3 regions of the Rahnella sp. EDr1-12 genome follow, and region 2 is predicted to be linked to each of the others. Evidence: predicted binding sites of a transcription regulator. Region 2 holds the regulator's gene; each other region holds the start of a gene.
What was found. Region 2 encodes LexA, which represses DNA repair genes until DNA is damaged. Its sites were predicted from a motif close to TNCTGTATGTACATACAGNA; they were not measured.

Region 1: a site for LexA is predicted at 3,567-3,586, ahead of dinB (DNA polymerase IV). Genes of this name have one in related genera too.
Region 3: a site for LexA is predicted at 1,244-1,263, ahead of sulA (SOS-induced cell division inhibitor SulA). Genes of this name have one in related genera too.

Annotation. Positions count from the first base shown of each region.
Region 1 covers NZ_JBLZNY010000002.1:906,425-913,600, reverse strand. Annotated here, with positions in the region: gene fadE (acyl-CoA dehydrogenase FadE) at 1-979, opposite strand, end outside; gene lpcA (D-sedoheptulose 7-phosphate isomerase) at 1,248-1,829, shown strand; gene ACO0U8_RS13505 (class II glutamine amidotransferase) at 1,856-2,623, shown strand; gene dpaA (peptidoglycan meso-diaminopimelic acid protein amidase) at 2,594-3,319, opposite strand; gene dinB (DNA polymerase IV) at 3,601-4,659, shown strand; gene pepD (beta-Ala-His dipeptidase) at 4,790-6,250, opposite strand; gene ACO0U8_RS13485 (hypothetical protein) at 6,327-6,470, opposite strand; gene gpt (xanthine phosphoribosyltransferase) at 6,543-7,001, shown strand.
Region 2 covers NZ_JBLZNY010000001.1:2,029,793-2,036,968, forward strand. Annotated here, with positions in the region: gene ACO0U8_RS09325 (CsbD family protein) at 1-30, opposite strand, end outside; gene dinF (MATE family efflux transporter DinF) at 222-1,586, opposite strand; gene lexA (transcriptional repressor LexA) at 1,852-2,460, opposite strand; gene ACO0U8_RS09340 (diacylglycerol kinase) at 2,580-2,948, opposite strand; gene plsB (glycerol-3-phosphate 1-O-acyltransferase PlsB) at 3,089-5,569, shown strand; gene ubiA (4-hydroxybenzoate octaprenyltransferase) at 5,664-6,530, opposite strand; gene ubiC (chorismate lyase) at 6,572-7,111, opposite strand.
Region 3 covers NZ_JBLZNY010000002.1:287,196-294,371, reverse strand. Annotated here, with positions in the region: gene ompA (porin OmpA) at 1-360, opposite strand, end outside; gene sulA (SOS-induced cell division inhibitor SulA) at 717-1,223, opposite strand; gene ACO0U8_RS10865 (TfoX/Sxy family DNA transformation protein) at 1,336-2,079, shown strand; gene yccS (YccS family putative transporter) at 2,114-4,255, opposite strand; gene ACO0U8_RS10855 (YccF domain-containing protein) at 4,311-4,772, opposite strand; gene helD (DNA helicase IV) at 4,979-7,033, shown strand; gene mgsA (methylglyoxal synthase) at 7,073-7,176, opposite strand, start outside.

The DNA.
Region 1 (7,176 bases), on a different contig from region 2:
GGTGGCCGATTTCCACACCCTGGGTATCCGTTGGGATCAGCGCACAGGTGATGCCTAAATCAGTTTCGTTGCCGAGCAGATGATCGGGGTCTTTCAGTTTGAATGCCAGACCGAGCACGGTGGCGATAGGTGCCAGCGTGATGTAACGCTTGTTCCAGGTCAGGCGCATACCGAGCACTTCTTTGCCCTGCCACTGGCCTTTACACACAATACCGAAATCCGGGATTGCGCCGGCATCAGAACCCGCTTCGGGGCTGGTCAGTGCGAAACACGGAATTTCCAGGCCTTCGGCCAGACGCGGCAGATAGTGATCTTTTTGCTCTTCGGTTCCGTAATGTTGCAGCAATTCGCCCGGACCGAGGGAGTTTGGTACGCCGACGGTGATCGCCAGGATCCCTGACACACCGGCCAGTTTCTGTAAAACACGAGCCTGAGCGTAAGCCGAGAATTCGAGGCCGCCGTACTCTTTCTTAATGATCATCGCGAAGAAGCGGTGCTCTTTCAGATACGCCCACAGCTCCGGCGGCAAATCAGCCAGTTCGTGAGTGATCTCAAAATCATTCGCCATGCGGCAGGCTTCTTCCACCGGGCCGTCAATAAAGCGCTGTTCTTCTTCTGTCAGGCGCTGCTCAGGATAATCCTGCAGCTTTTTCCAGTCCGGCTTGCCGCCAAACAGGTCGCCTTCCCACCAGGTGGTACCGGCTTCAATCGCTTCTTTTTCCGTGCGTGACATGGCTGGCATGACTTTGCGGAAGGTGCGAAGTGCCGGGCCGGAGAATAATGAACGGCGCAGGGCCGGGATGTTCAGTGGCAGCAACAGGATCGCCAGTGGCACTAACAGCCACAGCGTCCACAGATTGATCGCGCCCATCACGGCGGTGAACGCCAGTAAAATCAGGCTGCTAAGGGTGAGGTTGACGCGGTGATAAAACAGCGCACCAAGGATAACGACAAATGCAACAATGCTGAGAACCATCATAGTAATGCTCCTGAGTAGTAGGAGGTCTGACCTGTTGTAGGGATACAATGGTTTTAGTTCATGCTCATTTCTTTATCAATGTGTTTACATACTAATTACAACACAGCTCACAATCCGGCCGCACGAAGCGTCAAAAATGGAAACTATCGGAATCATTACCGCTTCATTGCTTCTCGCCGATCCGCCGATCCGTTACACTGCACAGCGGAAAGTTTTATTGCTATCGGCTGTGTTTCAACGGCTGCAAATGGACATAAAAGAGGCTGCTATGTACCAGGATATTATCCGTACTGAACTGAACGAAGCTGCTGAAACGCTGAATAAATTCATCAGCGATCCGGCAAATATTGAGTCTATTCAACGTGCAGCAGTGCTGCTGGCGGATTCATTCAAAGCGGGCGGGAAAGTGATTTCCTGCGGCAACGGCGGTTCCCACTGCGATGCCATGCATTTTGCGGAAGAACTGACCGGCCGCTACCGTGAGAACCGTCCGGGCTACCCGGCGATTGCGATTTCTGACGTCAGCCACATTTCCTGCGTGGGTAACGATTTCGGCTATGAGTATATTTTCTCTCGTTATCTGGAAGCGGTTGGCCAGAAAGGCGATGTGCTGCTGGGCATCTCCACGTCCGGGAATTCCGCAAACGTCATCAAAGCTATTGACGCTGCGCGTGCCAAAGGCATGAAAGTCATTACCCTGACCGGTAAAGACGGCGGCAAGATGGACGGATCTGCTGACGTGGAAATCCGCGTTCCACACTTCGGCTTCGCTGACCGTGTGCAGGAAATCCACATTAAAGTTATTCACATTTTGATTCTTCTGATCGAAAAAGAGATGGCGAAGGCATAAGCCCTTTGCAGTAAAGGAGGCTGGTGATGTGCGAATTGCTCGGGATGAGCGCTAACGTTCCAACTGATATTTGTTTTAGTTTCAGTGGACTGGTGCAGCGCGGTGGCGGGACTGGCCCGCATAAAGACGGCTGGGGCATTACCTTCTATGAGGGGAATGGCTGCCGTACTTTTAAAGATCCGCTGCCGAGTTTTAATTCGCCCATCGCCCGCCTGGTTCAGGAATACCCGATCAAATCCTGCGCGGTGATTTCCCATATTCGTCAGGCAAACCGTGGCGAAGTGGCGCTGGAAAATACCCATCCGTTTACCCGGGAACTGTGGGGACGCAACTGGACCTACGCACACAACGGTCAGCTGCGCGGTTACCGCCAGCTCGATACCGGCACACTGCGCCCGATAGGCCAGACTGACAGCGAATACGCTTTTTGCTGGCTGCTGCACAAACTCACTCAACGTTATCCGCGTCGCCCGGCAAGCTGGCCGCCGGTGTTCCGCTATATTGCGTCGCTGGCCAATGAGTTACGCGAAAAAGGGGTGTTTAATATGCTGCTGTCGGACGGGCATTTTGTGATGGCCTATTGTTCGACAAATTTGCACTGGATCACGCGCCGCGCGCCGTTTGGCAAGGCAACGTTGTTGGATCAGGATGTGGAAATTGATTTTCAGCAGCAGACGACACCTGATGATGTCGTCACCGTGATTGCCACGCAACCGCTGACCGCAAACGAAACCTGGAACAAAATTGCCCCAGGCGAGTTCGCGTTATTTCACCTGGGTGAACGCCAGCTGTGAGGAGAGCGGGGTATTAGACAGCGGCTGGAGCACTTCATATTTACCGTCAGTCACCACCACGTTGGGCGCCTGATGGTGTTTCTCAAAGTACGCATAGCCAGGCTGAAGCTGACGCCAGAAGTTGATGTAGCTTGAGTTTTTGTGCGCGGTCATGTTGGCATCGGTCATACGGAACGGGTAAATGCTGATTTGCAAATTACGCTGCCCGAACTGGAACGCTGCCTGAACATAGGTGAAGATCTCATCCATGTAACCGTCTGTCATTGCATAACACCCAATGGATTTACAGTTACCGTGGATCATCAGGTACTTACCTGAGTAACCCTGTGAGATGTCATAGGCGTTCGGGAAGCCGATGTTGATAGCACGATAAAAGCGGCTGTCAGGTTTCAGGTGGTGGATATCCACGTTATAAAAACCTTCCGGGCTTTTGAAATCGCCTTCACGACGTTTATTCCCCAAACCGCCGGAAAAATCGCAGATGCCATAGCTGCCGATCAGACGAAATTCGCCGTCGAGCTGGGCATACAATTCGAGTTTACGTTCTTGTTTGAAAATCTGGATATAAACTGGCGCGCCTAACAACTGCTTTTTAAGCGCAGCATTGACCGGGACAGGTTCACTGGCCACGGCGTAATTTGCTGTAAATAAAGGCAAACTGAGGAGCATCGCAAGGAACAGCGCGATTCTGATCATTCTAAATCCTGCTTGGTAATAATTCTGATGTTTTGTCTACAGATGGAACCATCTTTAAGACCGCCACTGATTGATTTCTTATCTACAACCTGTCTGAAACGTTGCCATATTAATACTGATTAATATTTTAGCAATCATCAAATATTGAATAATGAGTTTCGGTTTGTTAATTACTGGCGCTTGCCATTATTGGTGATTAATTAACCCAAATTTACCGCCATTTTCTGTGTTTGAAATTGCACCGGCTAACTGTATACTTATACAGTTATCAGGGGAGGGCTATGCGTAAAATCATTCACGTGGATATGGACTGCTTTTTCGCGGCCGTCGAGATGCGCGATGATCCTTCCCTGCGCGACATTCCTATCGCCATCGGCGGCAGCCGCGATCGCCGTGGTGTGATCAGCACCGCCAATTATCCTGCGCGTAAATTCGGTGTGCACAGCGCGATGCCCACCGGTATGGCGCTGAAACTCTGTCCGCATCTGAAAGTGATCCCCGGCAGAATGGAGGCTTATAAAGAAGCCTCAAACCATATCCGTGAAATCTTTGCGCGGTACACTCCGCTGATTGAACCCTTGTCACTGGACGAAGCTTATCTCGACGTCTCCGACGCCACCCAGTGCAACGGATCCGCCACGCTGATTGCTGCACAAATCCGCCAGGCGATCTCCGATGAAATCAATCTGACCGCCTCGGCGGGTATCGCGCCCATTAAGTTTCTGGCAAAAATAGCCTCTGATCTGAATAAACCTAACGGACAGTTTGTGATTACGCCGGATAAAGTCGATGCGTTTTTGCAAAATTTACCGCTGAGTAAAATCCCCGGCGTCGGCAAAGTCACCGCACAGCGTTTGCAGGAGCACGGCCTGAATACCTGTGGCGACGTGCAGCGCTATGATCTGGCAGCCTTGCTTAAAGGTTTCGGAAAGTTTGGCCGCGTGCTGTGGGAGCGCAGTCAGGGCATTGACGAACGTGAGATTTCCCCCGAGCGGCTGCGTAAATCCGTCGGCGTCGAGCGCACGCTGGCCGAAGATATTCACAGTTGGGAAGAGTGCGTGGCGCTGATCGAACGGTTGTACCCGGAATTACATACGCGCCTGAGCAAAGTCAGCCCGAGTCTGCGCATCGCCCGACAGGGCGTGAAACTTAAATTCCATGATTTCCAGCAGACCACGCAGGAACACGTCTGGCCGGTACTCAATAAAGACGATTTACTGAAAGTCGCACGGGAAGCCTGGGAACAACGGCGGGGCGGACGGGGCGTCAGGCTGGTGGGATTGCATGTGACGTTGCAGGATCCGCAGATAGAGCGGCAGCTTCTGCTTCCCTGGGAATGATCCCCGTCATCCTTCAAGCTGTCTCTGCGTGGGCTGCCTTCGCAAACGCCGGTCACATATTTGTGTATGTGACCGGGAATTTACTCAGTTGCCACCCAGATACAGCCCGGATGATTTCGGGGATCGGGTATTAACCGCGCTCAGGAATCGCTTTCAGCAGGGCGGTCAGCAGTTTCCAGTACAGCTCAACGCTTTCAATTTCAACCTGCTCATCCGGCGAGTGTGGCCCGGTGATGGTAGGCCCGATGGAAACCATGTCCATGTCCGGGTACGGTTTTTTGAACAGACCGCATTCCAGACCGGCGTGGATCACCATGATGTTTGGCGTCTTGCTGAACAGCGTTTCGTAGGTTTCACGCACCAGCGTCATCACCGGCGAGCTTGGCTCGGGTTTCCAGCCAGGGTAGCTGCCTTTCGCCAGACTTTTCGCGCCGGACAGCGCGCTCAGTGAGTTCAGCATGCTGACCACGTACTCTTTACCGCTGTCGATAAGAGAACGGATCAGGCTGTTGATCGCCACTTCATCGTCTTTCATGGTGACAACGCCGACGTTCAGGGAGGTTTCAACCACGCCTTTCACGTCATCGCTCATGCGGATCACACCGTTTGGTGTGGCATTCAGCAGTGCGAGGAATTTGCCCTGAGTTTCAGCAGTCAGTGCTTTCGCGTTGCTTTCAGCCGCTTCAACAACCAGTGCGATTTTCTTCTCAACCGCGGACAGTTCAAACTGAATCGTCGCCAGGAATTCCTCTGCGGCCGCTTTCAGCGCATCGGTTTTGTCCGTTGCGATAGAAAGCGTTGCAATGGCTTCACGCGGAATGGCGTTGCGCAGCGTACCGCCGGTGAAATCCAGCAGGCGCAGGCCCAGTGTGTCGGCGTTGTCTGCCAGGAAACGCGCCAGAAGTTTGCTGGCATTGCCCAGGCCAAGATGGATATCAGCGCCGGAGTGGCCGCCTTTCAGGCCTTTCAGCGTCACTTTCAGCGTGGTGAAACCAGCAGGTACCGCTTCGCGGCTGAGTGGCAGAGTGGCGGTAAAATCAATGCCGCCTGCGCAACCCATGTAGATTTCGCCTTCGGTTTCTGAATCGGTGTTGATCAGGATTTCAGACTGTAACCAGCCCGGTTGCAGGCCAAATGCACCCGCCATGCCCGTTTCTTCGGTCATGGTCAGCAACACTTCCAGCGGGCCGTGTTCGACGCTTTCATCCGCCAGAACCGCCAGCGCAGACGCCAGACCGATGCCGTTGTCCGCACCCAGCGTCGTGCCGCGTGCTTTTACCCAACCGTCTTCAATGAACGGCTGAATGGGATCTTTAGTGAAATCGTGAACGGTATCGTTGTTCTTCTGCGGCACCATGTCGAGGTGCGCCTGCAGGGCAACCGCTTTGCGATTTTCCATGCCTTTGGTGGCCGGTTTGCGCAGCAAGATATTACCCACTTCATCACGCTCAGCGTGGATACCTTTTTCCTGTGCCCATTCAACGATGTGTTTTGCCAGCGCTTCTTCATGATAAGAAGGGTGTGGAATCGAACATACTTTGGCAAAAATATCCCACAACGGTTGTGGCGAAAGCTGAGACAGTTCAGACACTATAAGTCTCCTGTGACAGTCAGCTCAGTCAGGCTCCATTAGCAGGGGAACTGATTGAGATGCTGTAGGTTTAGGGTTAAATAATCCCCGCCAGACGTTGTGGCGAGTGGCCTGACAGAATATCACTTAATCCGAAGCTGTGCGCGTGCGCCGGGATAAAATCCGGGGTGTTGCGACGGATGGAACCAGATAATCGCTGGTTTTTGTGAGCCGGACTCACTATAATCTCGCGCAACCTTTTTCCCCCCCAATAAATTTCAGAAGCCGTCAATTCACTGGCTGGGACACCTTTATGAGCGAAAAATACGTTGTAACCTGGGACATGCTGCAAATCCACGCCCGCACAATGGCGAAACGCCTGCTGCCGGCAGAACAATGGAAAGGCATTATTGCAGTCAGCCGTGGTGGCCTGGTTCCTGCAGCGTTGCTGGCTCGCGAGCTGTGCATCCGCCATGTGGATACCGTGTGTATCTCCAGCTACGACCATGATAATCAGCGCGAAATGCAGGTGCTGAAACGCGCAGAAGGCGACGGTGAAGGCTTCATCGTGATCGACGATCTGGTTGATACCGGCGGCACCGCGAAAGCGATCCGCGAAATGTACCCGAAAGCGCATTTCATCACGATCTTCGCCAAACCGGCTGGCGCACCGCTGGTCGATGACTACGTGGTAGACATCCCGCAGAACACCTGGATCGAGCAGCCGTGGGATATGGGCGTGGTGTTCGTTCCTCCTCTGGTCGGAAAATAACACTCGTCTTCCTTCGCGCTTACGGCGCGTGGGGCGCGCTTTAAACGCCTGGCTGATTGCCGGGCGTTTTGCTTTGGTTACCTTGAAATCCCTCTTGCTTGACCTCACTCCTGTCTTGTCGCACCTTTAACACGTTATAATCCCGTTCTGAAATGGTGGCTTGCGGGCGACCAAC
Region 2 (7,176 bases):
CCAGTTACCGTCGGCTTGGTCCTTATTCATAAAATATCTCCTGTTACCTTAGGGTTGTGGAGCTGCGGATTACCGCTGCAGCTCGGGCTTAACACTTTAAAGGTTAGTAGAGAATTTCGATTTATCCTGCCATCGGAGGGATAAAAACCATTATTAGGATTATTCCAAAGCACGATATAACGGCAACCCGCGATTACCCACCGTTTGAAAAGCCCGCTAATTCAGTGAACTGACGATGAAAACCAGCTGTCGCGCTGCCAGTAGCGGTGCCATATCCAGCCCAGTGCAATACCACGTAATCCGAGGAACACCGTCAGCGCCAGCCAAAGCGCGTGGTTACCCAATATTGGCAAAGTGAACAGCGTCAGCCCGTACCCCAGCGCGGCAACCGCCATACTGTTACGCATATCCCTTCCGCGCGTGGCGCCGATAAACATCCCGTCGAGCAGATAACACCACACCGCCACCAGCGGCAGAACAATCTGCCAGCCAAGATAACGATCGGCCAGCTGGCGCAGCTCCGGTAACGACGTCAGCGCATTGATAATCTGTTCACCGGTCAGCGCGTATATCAGTGCAAATGCCAGAGCGACCAGCCCGGCCTGACGGCATGCGGCACGCCAGACATTGAGCAATTTTTCGCGATTGCGGGCGCCAAACGCCTCACCTGAATGGGCTTCAATGGCGTAAGCAAAACCGTCGAGCGCAAAAGCGGTGAAGGTCAGAAGATTCATCAACACGGCATTGACCGCCACAATATGGCTGCCCAGACGCGCCCCCAGAATGGTCAGTGAGGCAAAGCAAAGTTGAAGAAGCAGTGAGCGCAGCATAATGTCGCGGTTAAGACTTAACAGCCGCCGCAGATCACCGCGCCAGGCAGAGGTTAACAGCGCAGGGCTGATGCCCCGGCGCTGCATCACGCGCCAGACCAAAAACAATCCGATAAACAGCGTAAAATATTCTGAGCAGGCCGTGGCCGTGGCGGCACCACGGACATTCCAGCCAAGCCCTATCACCAGCCAAAGATCCAACACGATGTTCAGCAGATTACCGGCAATCAGCAGCATTACCGGCCCGCGCACGTACTGGATACCAAGCAGCCAGCCCAAAATCACCAGATTTGCCAGAGACGCAGGGGCGCTGTACCAGCGGATCTCCAGAAAAAGCCGCGCCTGTTCAAGCACAGACTGGCTCCCGCCGACGATGTGAAAAGCGCCTTCCATCAGAGGGTGGCGGAAAAGCAAGATCACCACACCGGCGAGCACGGCCAGAAGAAAGGGTTGTACGAACGCGCGGGCCAGCAACAGGTTGTCTTGCGCTCCGAGCGCCTGAGCGGTCATACCGGTGGTACTCATGCGCAGAAAGAGCAGCATCATAAACAGGAAGGTGGTGATCATCGAACCGACCGCAACGCCGCCAAGATAGTCGGGGCTGTCGAGATGACCGATCACTGCCGTATCCACTAACCCCAGCAACGGCACGGTGATATTGGAAAAAATCATCGGTAGCGCGAGCATCCAGAGGGCTTTATCGGTCGGGCTCAAAAAGGTGTGTTTTAGCTTTTGAAGAAGGGAATGTTGTTGCATAGAGAATCTCATGCCGGAGGTTCGGGATATGCCTGTAAATGACATCGCCCCGAGAGGGGCGACGAGATGAAACGTTAAAGCTTAGCGGTATGTCAGAGGCGGCTCACGACCCGCAAATCAAAAACATGACCCTTTGGATCAACAATTTGACCCAGTCATTCGAGTTACATCAAGGCGGCAACTGAACGAACGTCGGGGGCATACACAAGTATGTGACCAGGGTTCGCGAAGGCAGCCAACACAGAGATAGCCCGAAGTACGAAGGTTAAATCCAGTCGCCGTTGCGAATAACGCCTACGGCCAACCCTTCAATACTGAAATTCTGCTCACGTAAATCCACCACGATAGGCTGGAACTCGCTGTTTTCCGGCAATAACTGCACCACGCTGCCCTGTTTTTTCAGGCGTTTCACGGTGACTTCATCATCAATACGGGCTACGACAACCTGACCATTACGCACGTCCTGCGTTTTATGAACAGCCAGTAAATCGCCGTCGAGGATACCGATATCACGCATCGACATACCGCTGACACGCAGCAGGAAATCGGCGCTCGGCTTAAACATCGCCGGATCAACCTGATAATGCCCTTCGATATGTTGCTGAGCGAGCAGAGGTTCACCGGCGGCAACGCGGCCGATCAGCGGTAAACCTTCTTCTTCTTCCATCAGCAGACGAATACCGCGTGACGCGCCGGAAACAATCTCGATCACGCCTTTACGTGCCAGCGCTTTCAGATGTTCTTCCGCAGCATTCGGGGAACGGAACCCAAGACGAGCGGCAATCTCCGCGCGGGTTGGTGGCATACCCGTGGTGGAGATATGATCGCGAATCAGGTCATAGACCTCTTGTTGTCTGGTCGTTAAAGCTTTCATTCCGCCCCCTGGTTGTTTATACAGTCTAGCTGTGAGTATATACAGCTAAACGGGCAATGAAAACCTAAGATTGAATAAAAACAGTGCATAAGCACGATTACTGGAAGACAGATTCCAAATCAGAACCATCGCGGCCAAAAGATGCTGACCCAGACAAAAATCGCCAATATGATGGTGAGCAGTACGGCAGCCGAGCCAATATCTTTTGCACGGCCAGAAAGAACGTGGAACTCAGGTCCGATGCGGTCAATCGCACATTCCACGGCGCTGTTGAGCAGTTCGACCACGCAAACCAGCACCACTGAGCCTATGAGTAAGATGCGTTCAATGCTGCTGACATCGAACCAGAAAGAGAGAAAAATTAACGGGATAGCAGCGCTGGCTTCCTGACGAAAGGCAGCTTCATTCTGCCATGCCGCTTTCAGCCCTTTCCATGAGTAACCGGCTGCTTTATAAATTCGGGTAAATCCAGTGACTTGGTTCGCCATTCTGTTACTGATCCTTGAGGGGTTGTCCTTCGGGTGTTTGATGCATTTTAGCGGTTTAATGGTATCTCATCACCACAGATCTCATTTGAGCTTTCTGGTATCCTTGCGGCGAAATGGCTAACAAGAGGCTTCACGTTTTTATGTCAGGTTGGCGTAGACTTTATTACACATTATTGAATTTACCGCTTTCGATGCTGGTAAAGAGCAAAGTCATACCTACAGATCCGGTTACCGAGTTGCACTTAGACCCGACGCGCCCGATCCTGTACGTATTACCTTATAACTCCAAAGCAGATTTGCTGACCCTGCGTGCGCAGTGTCTCGCCCAGAATTTGCCCGATCCCCTGATCCCGCTGGATATCGACGGAACGCTGCTGCCAAGCCACGTGTTTATCGCGGAAGGCCCGCGCGTGTTCTCGTATTACACGCCGAAGCAGGAATCCGTAAAGCTGTTCCATGACTATCTGGACCTGCACCGCAATAACCCGGAATTAGACATTCAGATGTTGCCGGTGTCGGTGATGTTCGGTCGGGCACCAGGCCGTGAAGGTCAGGACACGCCGCATCTGCGCGTGCTGAACGGGATCCAGAAATTCTTCGCCGTATTGTGGCTGGGCCGCGACAGTTTTGTCCGTTTCTCCAATACCGTTTCGTTGCGCTACATGGCGACCGAGCACGGGACGGATAAAACCATCGCGCAGAAACTGGCCCGCGTAGCGCGTATGCACTTCTCCCGTCTGCGTCTGGCGGCCGTCGGTCCTCGTCTTCCTGCCCGTCAGGATTTGTTCAATAAGCTGCTGGCCTCTAAAGCCATCGAAAAAGCGATTGAAGACGAAGCGCGCAGCAAGAAAATTTCTCATGAAAAAGCCCAGCAAAACGCTATCGCACTGATGGAGGAAATTGCCGCAAACTTCTCTTATGAAGCCGTGCGCCTTTCTGACCGCGTGCTGAGCTGGACGTGGAACCGCCTGTATAAGGGCATCAACGTCAACAATGCCGAGCGCGTACGCCAGTTAGCGCAAGACGGACAGGAAATCGTGTATGTGCCCTGCCACCGCAGCCACATGGATTACCTGCTGTTGTCTTACGTGCTTTATCACCAGGGGCTGGTGCCACCGCACATTGCTGCCGGTATCAACCTGAATTTCTGGCCAGCCGGCCCGATTTTCCGCCGTCTGGGCGCGTTCTTCATTCGCCGTACCTTTAAAGGCAACAAACTGTATTCGACCGTTTTCCGCGAATATCTGGGCGAACTGTTCAGCCGCGGTTATTCAGTCGAATATTTTGTGGAAGGGGGCCGTTCACGCACCGGACGCCTGCTGGAGCCAAAAACAGGTACGCTGGCAATGACCATTCAGGCCATGCTGCGCGGCGGTTCACGTCCGATTACGCTGGTGCCGATTTACATCGGTTACGAGCACGTGATGGAAGTGGGCACTTACGCCAAAGAGTTGCGCGGCGCGACCAAAGAAAAAGAGAGCCTGACCCAGATGCTCAATGGCCTGCGTAAACTGCGCAACCTCGGCCAGGGTTATGTGAACTTCGGCGAGCCGCTGCATCTGACCACTTATCTGAACCAGAACGTACCAACCTGGCGTGAAGCGATCGACCCTATTGAAGCGCAACGTCCGAGCTGGCTGACGCCAACGGTGCAGGATCTGGCTGAGCAGATTATGGTGCGTATCAACAACTCAGCGGCGGCTAACGCCATGAACCTGTGTTGCACCGCGCTGCTGGCATCGCGTCAGCGCTCACTGACCCGCGAACAGCTGACCGAACAGATCGACTGTTATCTGCAATTGCTGCGCAATGTGCCGTATAACGCGGATTCGACCGTGCCTGATCTGACCGCTAATCAGTTGCTCGATCACGCGCTGAACATGAACAAGTTCCAGGTCGAAAAAGATAACATTGGCGACATCATCGTTCTGCCGCGTGAACAGGCCGTGCTGATGACGTATTACCGCAACAACATCCATCATATGCTGGTGTTGCCGTCGCTGATTTCGAGCATTGTGATGCACCATCGTCAGGTTAGCCGCGCGGAATTACTGCGTCAGGTTGAGCTGATTTATCCGATGCTGAAAGCTGAACTGTTTATGCATTTCGACAAAGCCGAGCTGCCGCAGGTGCTGGATGTGCTGACGCTTGAGCTGGCACGTCAGCAGATTATTCATCTGGAAGATGATGAGTTATCGCTGAACCCGGCGCGTATCCGCACGCTGCAACTGCTGGCTGCGGGTGTGCGTGAAACGCTGCAACGTTATGCGATCACCTTCTCCCTGCTCACCACGAATCCAAGCATCAACCGTGGTGCGCTGGAAAAAGAGAGCCGGATTATGGCTCAGCGCCTGTCGGTGCTGCACGGCATCAATGCCCCTGAGTTCTTCGATAAAGCCGTCTTCTCGACGCTGGTCGGCACTCTGCGCGCAGAAGGCTATATCAGCGACAGCGGGGATGCGATTCAGGAACAAACGCGTGAGATTTACATCATGCTGAGTGACCTGATGACGCCGGATATCAAACTCACTATCGAGAGCGCCGGTATGCCTTCAGAGCTGCCACAGCCAACGGAACCTCCGGCTGAGCCTAAGATGGATGTGCGCGACACTGACCACTGATCGCCCGCAGTAACGCGATGAATGGCAGAAAACAAAACGCCCGGACTCTGTAAAAGTCCGGGCGTTTTTTATGCGCGCTCTTCTGGCTGAAAACTTAGAAAGTGAACGCCTGCAGGCTCATCAGAATACCGAGGAACAGCACCAGGCCCACGTAGTTATTCTGGCGGAAGGCCAGAAAACAGGCGTCACGCTCACGTTTGGCAATCAACTTTTGCTGATGGACAAACAGCGCAGCGGCCAGCAGCAGCGACCAGTAGAATGGCGCGCCAAGCTGTGAAAGATGCCCGACAACGGCCATCAGAACCAGCGTCGCCAGTTGCAGCAATCCGATAATCAGCGTGTCAAAACGACCAAACAGAATTGCCGTGGATTTCACACCGATTTTCACATCATCATCGCGATCAACCATCGCATATTGCGTGTCGTAGGCCACCGTCCAGCAGATATTCGCAAGGAATAATAACCAGCAGCTCAGCGGTAGCGTCTCACTGACGGCGGCGTACCCCATCGGGATCGCCCAGCCAAAAGCCGCACCCAATACAAACTGCGGTAAATGGCTGACACGCTTCATGAACGGATACACCCACGCCAGCGCCAGCCCGGCCAGAGATAACAATATCGTCATGCGGTTGAGCAGCAGAACCAGCAGGAAAGACACCAGCACCAGCCCGACAAACAACATTTTGGCCTGCATACTGCTGATAGTCCCGCTCGGCAGCGGGCGGTTGGCAGTGCGTTTGACGTGGCCGTCGATTTTGCGATCGGCGTAATCATTCACCACACAGCCGGCGGCGCGCATGAAGAAGACCCCAAGCACAAACACCACGAGAATTTTAGCCGAAGGCATGCCGCCACCGGCCAGCCACAGCGCCCACAACGTCGGCCACAGCAGCAACAGCGAACCGATGGGCTTATCAATACGCATCAGACGGCAATAATCACGCCAGGTACCCTGCGGCATACTTGCGGACACTCTCTGTTCTCCTTGTTGATTAGTTTGGGTCATGTCCCGCTCACTTTGCCCTCTGGGCGGTGAACCGGTGAATCTGGCAGGAAGATTTCCGTCAGCAGCAGCGGTTTATCAGAAAGGCGCAGACGCGAGCGGCGCGCCCACAGATCGCCCCGCTCACTCTGTAACTGCCCGAGATGAATGTAATCGCGGGTCAGATTATTGCCGCTAAACAGGTAGCGTCCAAGCGGCACGGTGCCGAGATCAACCAGCGCCAAATCCGGCCCGGTCAGTGTCTCTTCGGGGATCACGGTGCGTCCGAGCAACCACGGCTCGGCATCACCGAACAGCACAATTTCCCGAACCCAGTAACGGGCGCTTTCCGGGAGTTGCTGCGCTTCACTTTCGCCAAGCTCTGCGCGGGTCACAAAACACTCATTTTGAGGTTTAACGGTGACAGTAACACCCTGTTTTTCAAAGCGACGGGTCATGGATCCCATTTCCATCAGCCAGTCAGCAACATCCGCAGGGACATCTGTCGGGTCGTTAAACCAGTGAATCGGGGGTTGTGCAGGGGAATGGGAATCAGACATCAACGGCTCCGTAATGGAGGTATTCATACCTCCAATGAATTATCTGCCTCGTATTCTAACGCATG
Region 3 (7,176 bases), on a different contig from region 2:
GTACAGGTCCAGATCGTCAGTCAGTGGGTAGCTCAATTTAGCAGCCAGCTGAACGCCTTGTGCTTTGAACGCGCCGTTGTTTACGCTGCCTTTAGAAGGCATGCGACCAAGCCAGTCATATCCCATTTCAAAGCCCAGGTATTGGTTCGCTTGGTAACCCAAGAACGCACCTGCACCCAGTTGGCTTTCGTGGGTAGGGCCGTTGCCGATACCTTCGTAAGCATTTGCGAAACCAGTGTCATGGTATTGGGACCAGCCCAATTTACCACCGGTATACCAGGTGTTATCTTTAGGGGCGGCTTGCGCTACGGTAGCGAAACCTGCCAGTGCCACTGCTAATGCGATAGCTGTCTTTTTCATTTTTGCGCCTCGTTATCATCCAAATAGGCAATTGAGCTTTAAGCTGTAAGCCCTTGGTTAAAATCCTTGCGCCAAGGTTATTGCGTCAATTAAGAACTTGCCACTTTACGTTGGCATTATAGAGCAACCTTGGCGTTGTAAAGTCTACAACGTGGCGCGAAACTTACAAGCTTGAAGTGTTAACGCTGTGGAAAAAAAGGGAAAAATGTACACATTTCTTAACGTGTTTGACCTTTTGTTGACAAAACTTGGAGGATATCTGCGTCAGGAATGCCCATTTTTACTGGCTTTGGGGCCAGTTCCAGCACAAATCACTAAGTTCCGCATTATTTTCATCGGAACATTCCTAATTTGAACTAATGATATACAAATGAGTGAATTTTTACGGTTGAGTGATGTCCATTGGCTGAACTCTGCTCATTTGTCGGCTTCATCACGAACCCGTAAGCCTCCCCCTGACGGGCTGCAATTTGCAGTCTTTCCCTCTCAAGATCGTTCAATTCAGGTAGCCAACCTAATACCACACTGTAATTTCCGGTCTGTAATGCCTTCTCCATCGCGTCCACCGTCGACATCGCGGTGATCTGATTTACCTGCACCATCTTATCTACAGGCAAACCCGATTCTGATAACCAGATACGGCTCAATTTTTGCTGCGGCGTGAGCCATAACAACCAGCGGGATTGCGTGCCGAGATGTTGAAGCAGAGGCAGTAACAGTTGGGCAAACGCCGGTTGGCTCGCACTATAGACGAACTCAGTGATCAGACCATTATTCAGAGACGCAGACGTATTTACCTGTTGATGATCTACCGGCAAAGCAAGCTGACTAAAATGATGATTTGCATGGTGTTGAGTTCGCATAGTGATGTACCCCAGTAAGTTACTGTATGAATGTACAGTACTCTGGCGGTGCACAAAGATCAACCCAATTTTTCCAAGATATCTCGCAAATTTTGAAGGTAACTGACTGCAAATGCATTTTGTATTTGGCGCAGTGCTCCACATTGCGTATTTTGATTTTAGCTGTTTAGCTAACCCAGAAATGGTTCTATGGAATGATTATGAAAAGGATAACGCAATGATAAGCCAGTCAAAAAAACGGATTCTTCAATGTACGGAACTCTTTGCCTCATTGGGCAACATACGTGCACGCTCGCAGTTCGGCGGGTACAGTTTATCGGCTGACCGCGTGATGTTTGCTCTTGTGTCCGACGGCGAGTTGTACCTGCGCGCCAGTGATGAAACTGAGCAATATTTTTGCGAGCTAGGAATGGAAAGGCTGATTTATCGTAAACGCGGAATGCCCGTTTTTCTTCGTTATTTCAAAGTGAGCAAAGCTCAGTGGGAGAAACCCAGAAAACTGCGCCAGATGGCCATGCTTTCTCTCACAGGGATGCAGCATGATATCAATAAACGTAAAAAAAACGAGGCAGGGCGGTTAAAAGATCTCCCCAATTTGACGCTGGCGCTGGAAAAATTACTCTGGGAGGTGGGTATTGAAAATTCGGGCGATCTTAAATCGCTGGGATCATGTCTGACGTACAAAAAGCTCTGTACCGTGAAAAAAGATTTGGGTATTAACATATTAATGGCGCTGGAAGGGGCAATTCTTGGATTTCATGAGGCTGCTCTGCCGATGTCATCCCGTGAGTCGTTAATTCAATGGTACAGGCATCAGCAAGAGCAATCGGAACACCCACTCCAGGATCCACATTAATGGGACTGGAGTGAATGCCCGGAGGTTAACGGTATCAGGAGTGATGCTGTTCCGGCGAAATCTTGTTATTCAGGCTGGTGAGCTCAGGTAAATGAGCCACCAGCAATCCGATTTGCTGCAGTACAAGTTGCTCTTTACTGTCTGATTCTGTCGTACGCATCTGAATCCGCGAGGTCAGGTGATCAAGTGCGCGCTGTACCCGGGCTGTCTCGGTTGTCATATGATTCAGGGCGCCATCCACGCAGCATGCAGCATCATCCAGTAAGCGCAACGTTTCGGCATCCTGGAGTTTTTCGCGGTGGGCACCCAACGCTGAAATATAACTGAGCATAGTGTGATTGAGGCACAGCAGGCGAAAGGCTGCCTCAAGCGTCGCCGTCTCATTGTTTTTCTCCGAGCTCATATTGGAGACAACGGACGCCAGTTCAGCATCGCAGTTATGCGCATCACGTCGCGCAAGGCGATAATCAAGACTGTTGTCCTTGCCCTGATGATATTGCACCAGAATGGCATCAAGATAACGGCAGTTGGCCTGAAAGGTTTTACTGACTACCCGGTCAATCTGGCGGAATTTCCAGTCAGGCCAGATAAATGTCACGGCGGCCCAGGCAATGGCGCAGCCAATGAGCGTATCAATAATCCTCGGGATTGCCACTTCGAACCCTTCGCCCAGCAAATTGAAGCACAGCAAGACCAGCAAGGTGATAAACATGGTGGCCTGGGCGTATTGCACGGTGCGAAACGCGAAGAACAGCAACCCGCTGATTACGATCAGGATCATCTGACCATCCACTGAGGGAACGAAATACAGAATGGGTATGCCCAGCGCGATACCGGCCAGGGTCCCGATAATCCTCAGCGCTAACCGCCGGCGCGTTGCGCTGTAGTTAGGCTGGCATACGAACAGACTGGTCAGCAAAATCCAGTAACCGTGATTCAGCCCGCTGACCTGGATAAATACATATCCGACAAATAGCACGACGGACATGCGGATTGCGTGGCGGAATAATACCGATTGCGGCGTGAAGTGACGTGAGATCCGCAGCCAGATATCATCCAGGCCGGTGAGGCGGTCTTCAACAAACGGGCTTTTCCCGGCCTGATTTTCCGGCAACGATTGCTCGGATTCAATATTCGCCAGCTGCGCATCGATCGCATGCAGATTGCGCAAAAGGTGGCGCAACGCCTGCAACATCTCCCGGTGTTCCCCCTGAGTTTCCAGACGCTTAAGTGCCTCTTCAAGCCGTGCAAAGGCGCGTTCAAACTGGCTGTTATGCGTATAGGGTTGCCGATAAAGAATGCACTGAGAAAGCTGTAAACAGGCACGCGCCTGCATACTCATCAGGCGCTGGAAGCGGAATAAAATGTCGCTGTGATGGAACTGTTCACTGAGTTTCAGGTATTTCACGTGAGAGGAACTGGCCCGTTCGTGAATATCCTGTACGACAAAGTAGTAGTGCAGGGTGCGTCGCGTTCCTTTCTGACCCCGGTCGCCTTTAAGCCGGGTCTGCAGCGTATTCTTGGTCTGATTGAGCGTCGCAACCAGCTGACCGTTGGCCATTGCCAGTTCCACCAGTTGCTGATTGTTATCTTCCTGATCGGGGTCAAACAACGTTGCCTTGGCTTCCAGATAGGCGGCCAGTTGGGTGAAACAGCGGGAGATCTGGTCCTGAAGCGGGCGGATGGGGAAAATTAAATGCCCGGCAAGTGTCAGCACGTTGTACCAGATTGCCCCCGCCAGCAGCAGCAAGGGTTGCTGATACCAGATGTGATACATGCTGGTGCCGAGCATGGTATAAATCGCGATCAGCAACGCGCCGAACGCGATAGTGGCATAACGTTGTCCGAGTGCGCCAAGCAGAATGAATCCGCACGTCGAGAGCATAAGTCCTGGCGCAAACAGCCACGGATGGGGAAACAGCAACTCTATTGATGCCGAGGCAATGAAAAAGCACACCAGGGTGATCAGCAAATTACGCAGACGCCCTGCCAGCCGGTCATCAAGGTCGGCCAGCGCCGCGGCCACCACACCCAGCGTCAGCGGAATAGTCAGCGTTGTCTGGCCGAGCCACCACGGCACCGCAGCAGCACCGGTCAGCGCAATGAAAATCCTGATGTGATAAAGAACATTGCTGTTATAGGCATAACGCCTTAACCCTGGTGCAATAGAGAGCACGAAAACCCCACGTTAAACATAATCAGTGATTAAAAAATTGGCCGAACGAGGTTGCTCAGCGATTGCGACGGTCATTAAGTTGGCGCGCAGCATTGGATTCACGCATTTGTTTTGCCAGCTCAACGGAAACTACCCGACGGCCCACCGGCCAAAGTGCGATAGCGGCGATTTTAAAATTCGCGATGCCCACTGGAATACCAATAATACTGATACATTGAGCAATCCCCGCCACAATGTGGGAAATACATAACCACCAGCCGAAGAAAATTAGCCAGAAGATATTCAGCAGAGTACCGCCACCGGCAAGCAGCGCGTTACGTCTCTCAGGATATAAATCATCGACATGTACTGCTTCATTACCGAACGGCAGCAACGACAGACGGGTGATTTCCCAGCATGAACGGGTCAGAGGCAGGGTGAAAATCAGCACAATACTGACCAGCGTGGCAAACAGCCAGGCGAGAGTGGTGAAAAAGCCACCTAAAACAAAGTTAAGAATATTGAGCACTGTGCGCATGTTGGGATCTTCCCGAAGTTATTAAAAATGTTAAAAGATTTCATGTTCACTAAATGGAAACACCTGCTTTATTCTACCTTGTTTCGTGGGCCGGATCGCCTCTGGTTATCAAAGGTGAACTCCTAAATACTCTTTCGAATCCGAACATGTAAAATAACGCATACTATTTTTCCGTCAGGAATCAAGAAAAGACACGGTGTGATGATATGGAATTGAAATCGACCTCTTTCGGGAAACATCTGGCTCAGCACCCTTACAATCGGGTGCGCATGCTTAACGCGGGCGTTGAAGTCAGCGGCGACAAACATCACTACCTGATCCCTTTCAATCAGCTGATCCAGATCCGCTGCAAACGCGGCATTGTCTGGGGTGAGCTTGAATTCGAGCTTCCTGAAGAGAAAGTCGTGCGTCTGCATGGCACGGAGTGGCAGGAAACTCAGCGTTTTTATCAGCATTTGCTTAAAGCCTGGCAGAGCTGGAGCGATGAAATGAGCGACGTCAGTGCCGGCGTGTTGCACGGGCAGGTGGAAAAAATCGAGCGCATTGAAGAGCAGGACAAATGGTTCAAGCGTGTCGATCTGGCTGATGTGCAGAAAGACATCGCCGACGCTTTTGCCGCGATACCGGTTCCGGTTGAGCGCCTGAATGAATTTGAGAACTGCCGTGACGATTATCAAACCTGTCTGCGCTGGCTTGAGCAGGGGAAACGCAGCGTCGACAGACGAAATCTGGCGTGGACTGATCGGGTGATTGCCGATAATCGTGACTTCTTCGATACCGTCGAAGTGTCTCCGCTCAATGACAGTCAGTGCCGGGCGGTGGTCAACGGGGAAGATGCTGTACTGGTGCTGGCAGGTGCGGGCAGCGGCAAAACCTCGGTACTGGTGGCGCGCGCTGGCTGGCTGTTAAGGCGTCAGGAAGCGCAGCCGGAGCAAATCCTGCTTCTGGCGTTCGGACGTCAGGCCGCCGATGAAATGAACACCCGTATAAAAGAGCGTCTGCATACCGAGGGCATCAAAGCCAAGACTTTCCATGCGCTGGCATTACAGATTATTTCGGAAGGCAGCAAAAAAGCGCCGAAAATCAGCAAACTGGAGACGGATGCCAAAGCGCGCCGCAGTTTACTGATCAAAACCTGGCAGCAGCAATGTGCAGAGAAAAAAGTCCAGGCCAGCGGCTGGCGGCAGTGGATGACCGATGAGCTTGAATGGACTGTTCCGGAGGGGGATTACTGGAAGAACAAAGCGCTGGCCGAGCGACTGTGCAGCCGTCTTGAACGCTGGCTCGGCCTGATGCGTATGCATGGCGGCAGCCAGGCAGAGATGATCGACGCGGCCCCTGAAGAGGTAAAAGAACTTTTCCAGAAGCGTATTCGCCTGATGGCACCGTTTCTGAAAGCCTGGAAAACAGCGCTTAAAGAAGAGGGCGCAGTGGATTTCTCAGGGCTGATTCATCAGGCCGTCAATATTCTGGAGAAAGGGCGGTTTGTCAGCCCGTGGAAACACATTCTGGTGGATGAGTTTCAGGACATTTCGCCACAGCGTGCGCTGCTTCTTTCTGCCCTGCGTAAACTCAACAAGCACACCAGCCTGTTTGCCGTTGGCGATGACTGGCAGGCCATTTACCGGTTCAGTGGTGCTGAGCTTTCGCTGACTACCGCATTTGCTGAAAACTTCGGTGAAGGCGCGCAATGTGCGCTCGATACCACCTACCGTTTCAATGATCGTATTGGTGAAATCGCGAATAAATTTGTCCAGCAAAACCCTTATCAGCTGAAAAAACCGTTAAACAGCCTGACGAAGGGGAACAAGAAAAATGTCGTTATTCTTCCTGAGGATCAGCTGGAAAAATTACTGGATAAACTCAGCGGGTACGTCACGGCGCAGGAGCAGATTATGGTGCTGGCGCGTTATCACCATCTGCGTCCGCAAATACTGGAGAAAGCCGCCACGCGCTGGCCGAAACTCAATCTTGAGTTTATGACTATCCACGCCAGCAAAGGTCAGCAGGCAGATTATGTGATTATCGTCGGGTTGCATGAGGGCAATGATGGATTCCCTGCACCGGCCCGCGAATCGGTGCTGGAGCAGGTTTTACTGCCCGAACCTGAGAACTTCATGGACGCGGAAGAGCGGCGTCTGCTGTATGTGGCGATGACCCGCGCGAAACATCAGGTCTGGTTGCTGCAGGATAAAGCGCGTCCTTCGGTGTTTGTTGAGCAGCTTGAAGACATCGGCGTGCCGGTGCAGAGAAAGCCCTGAACAAAAGGCCCGGCGTACTGGCTCCGGGCCTTTTAACCTTCATTCTTTCAGGCGTGCCCACAAATAGCGCTGATAGTCAGGAATGGTGATTTCAATTTCCGACTGAAACATCGGCGACTGAATCAGAAAATCAGCGGTAGAAA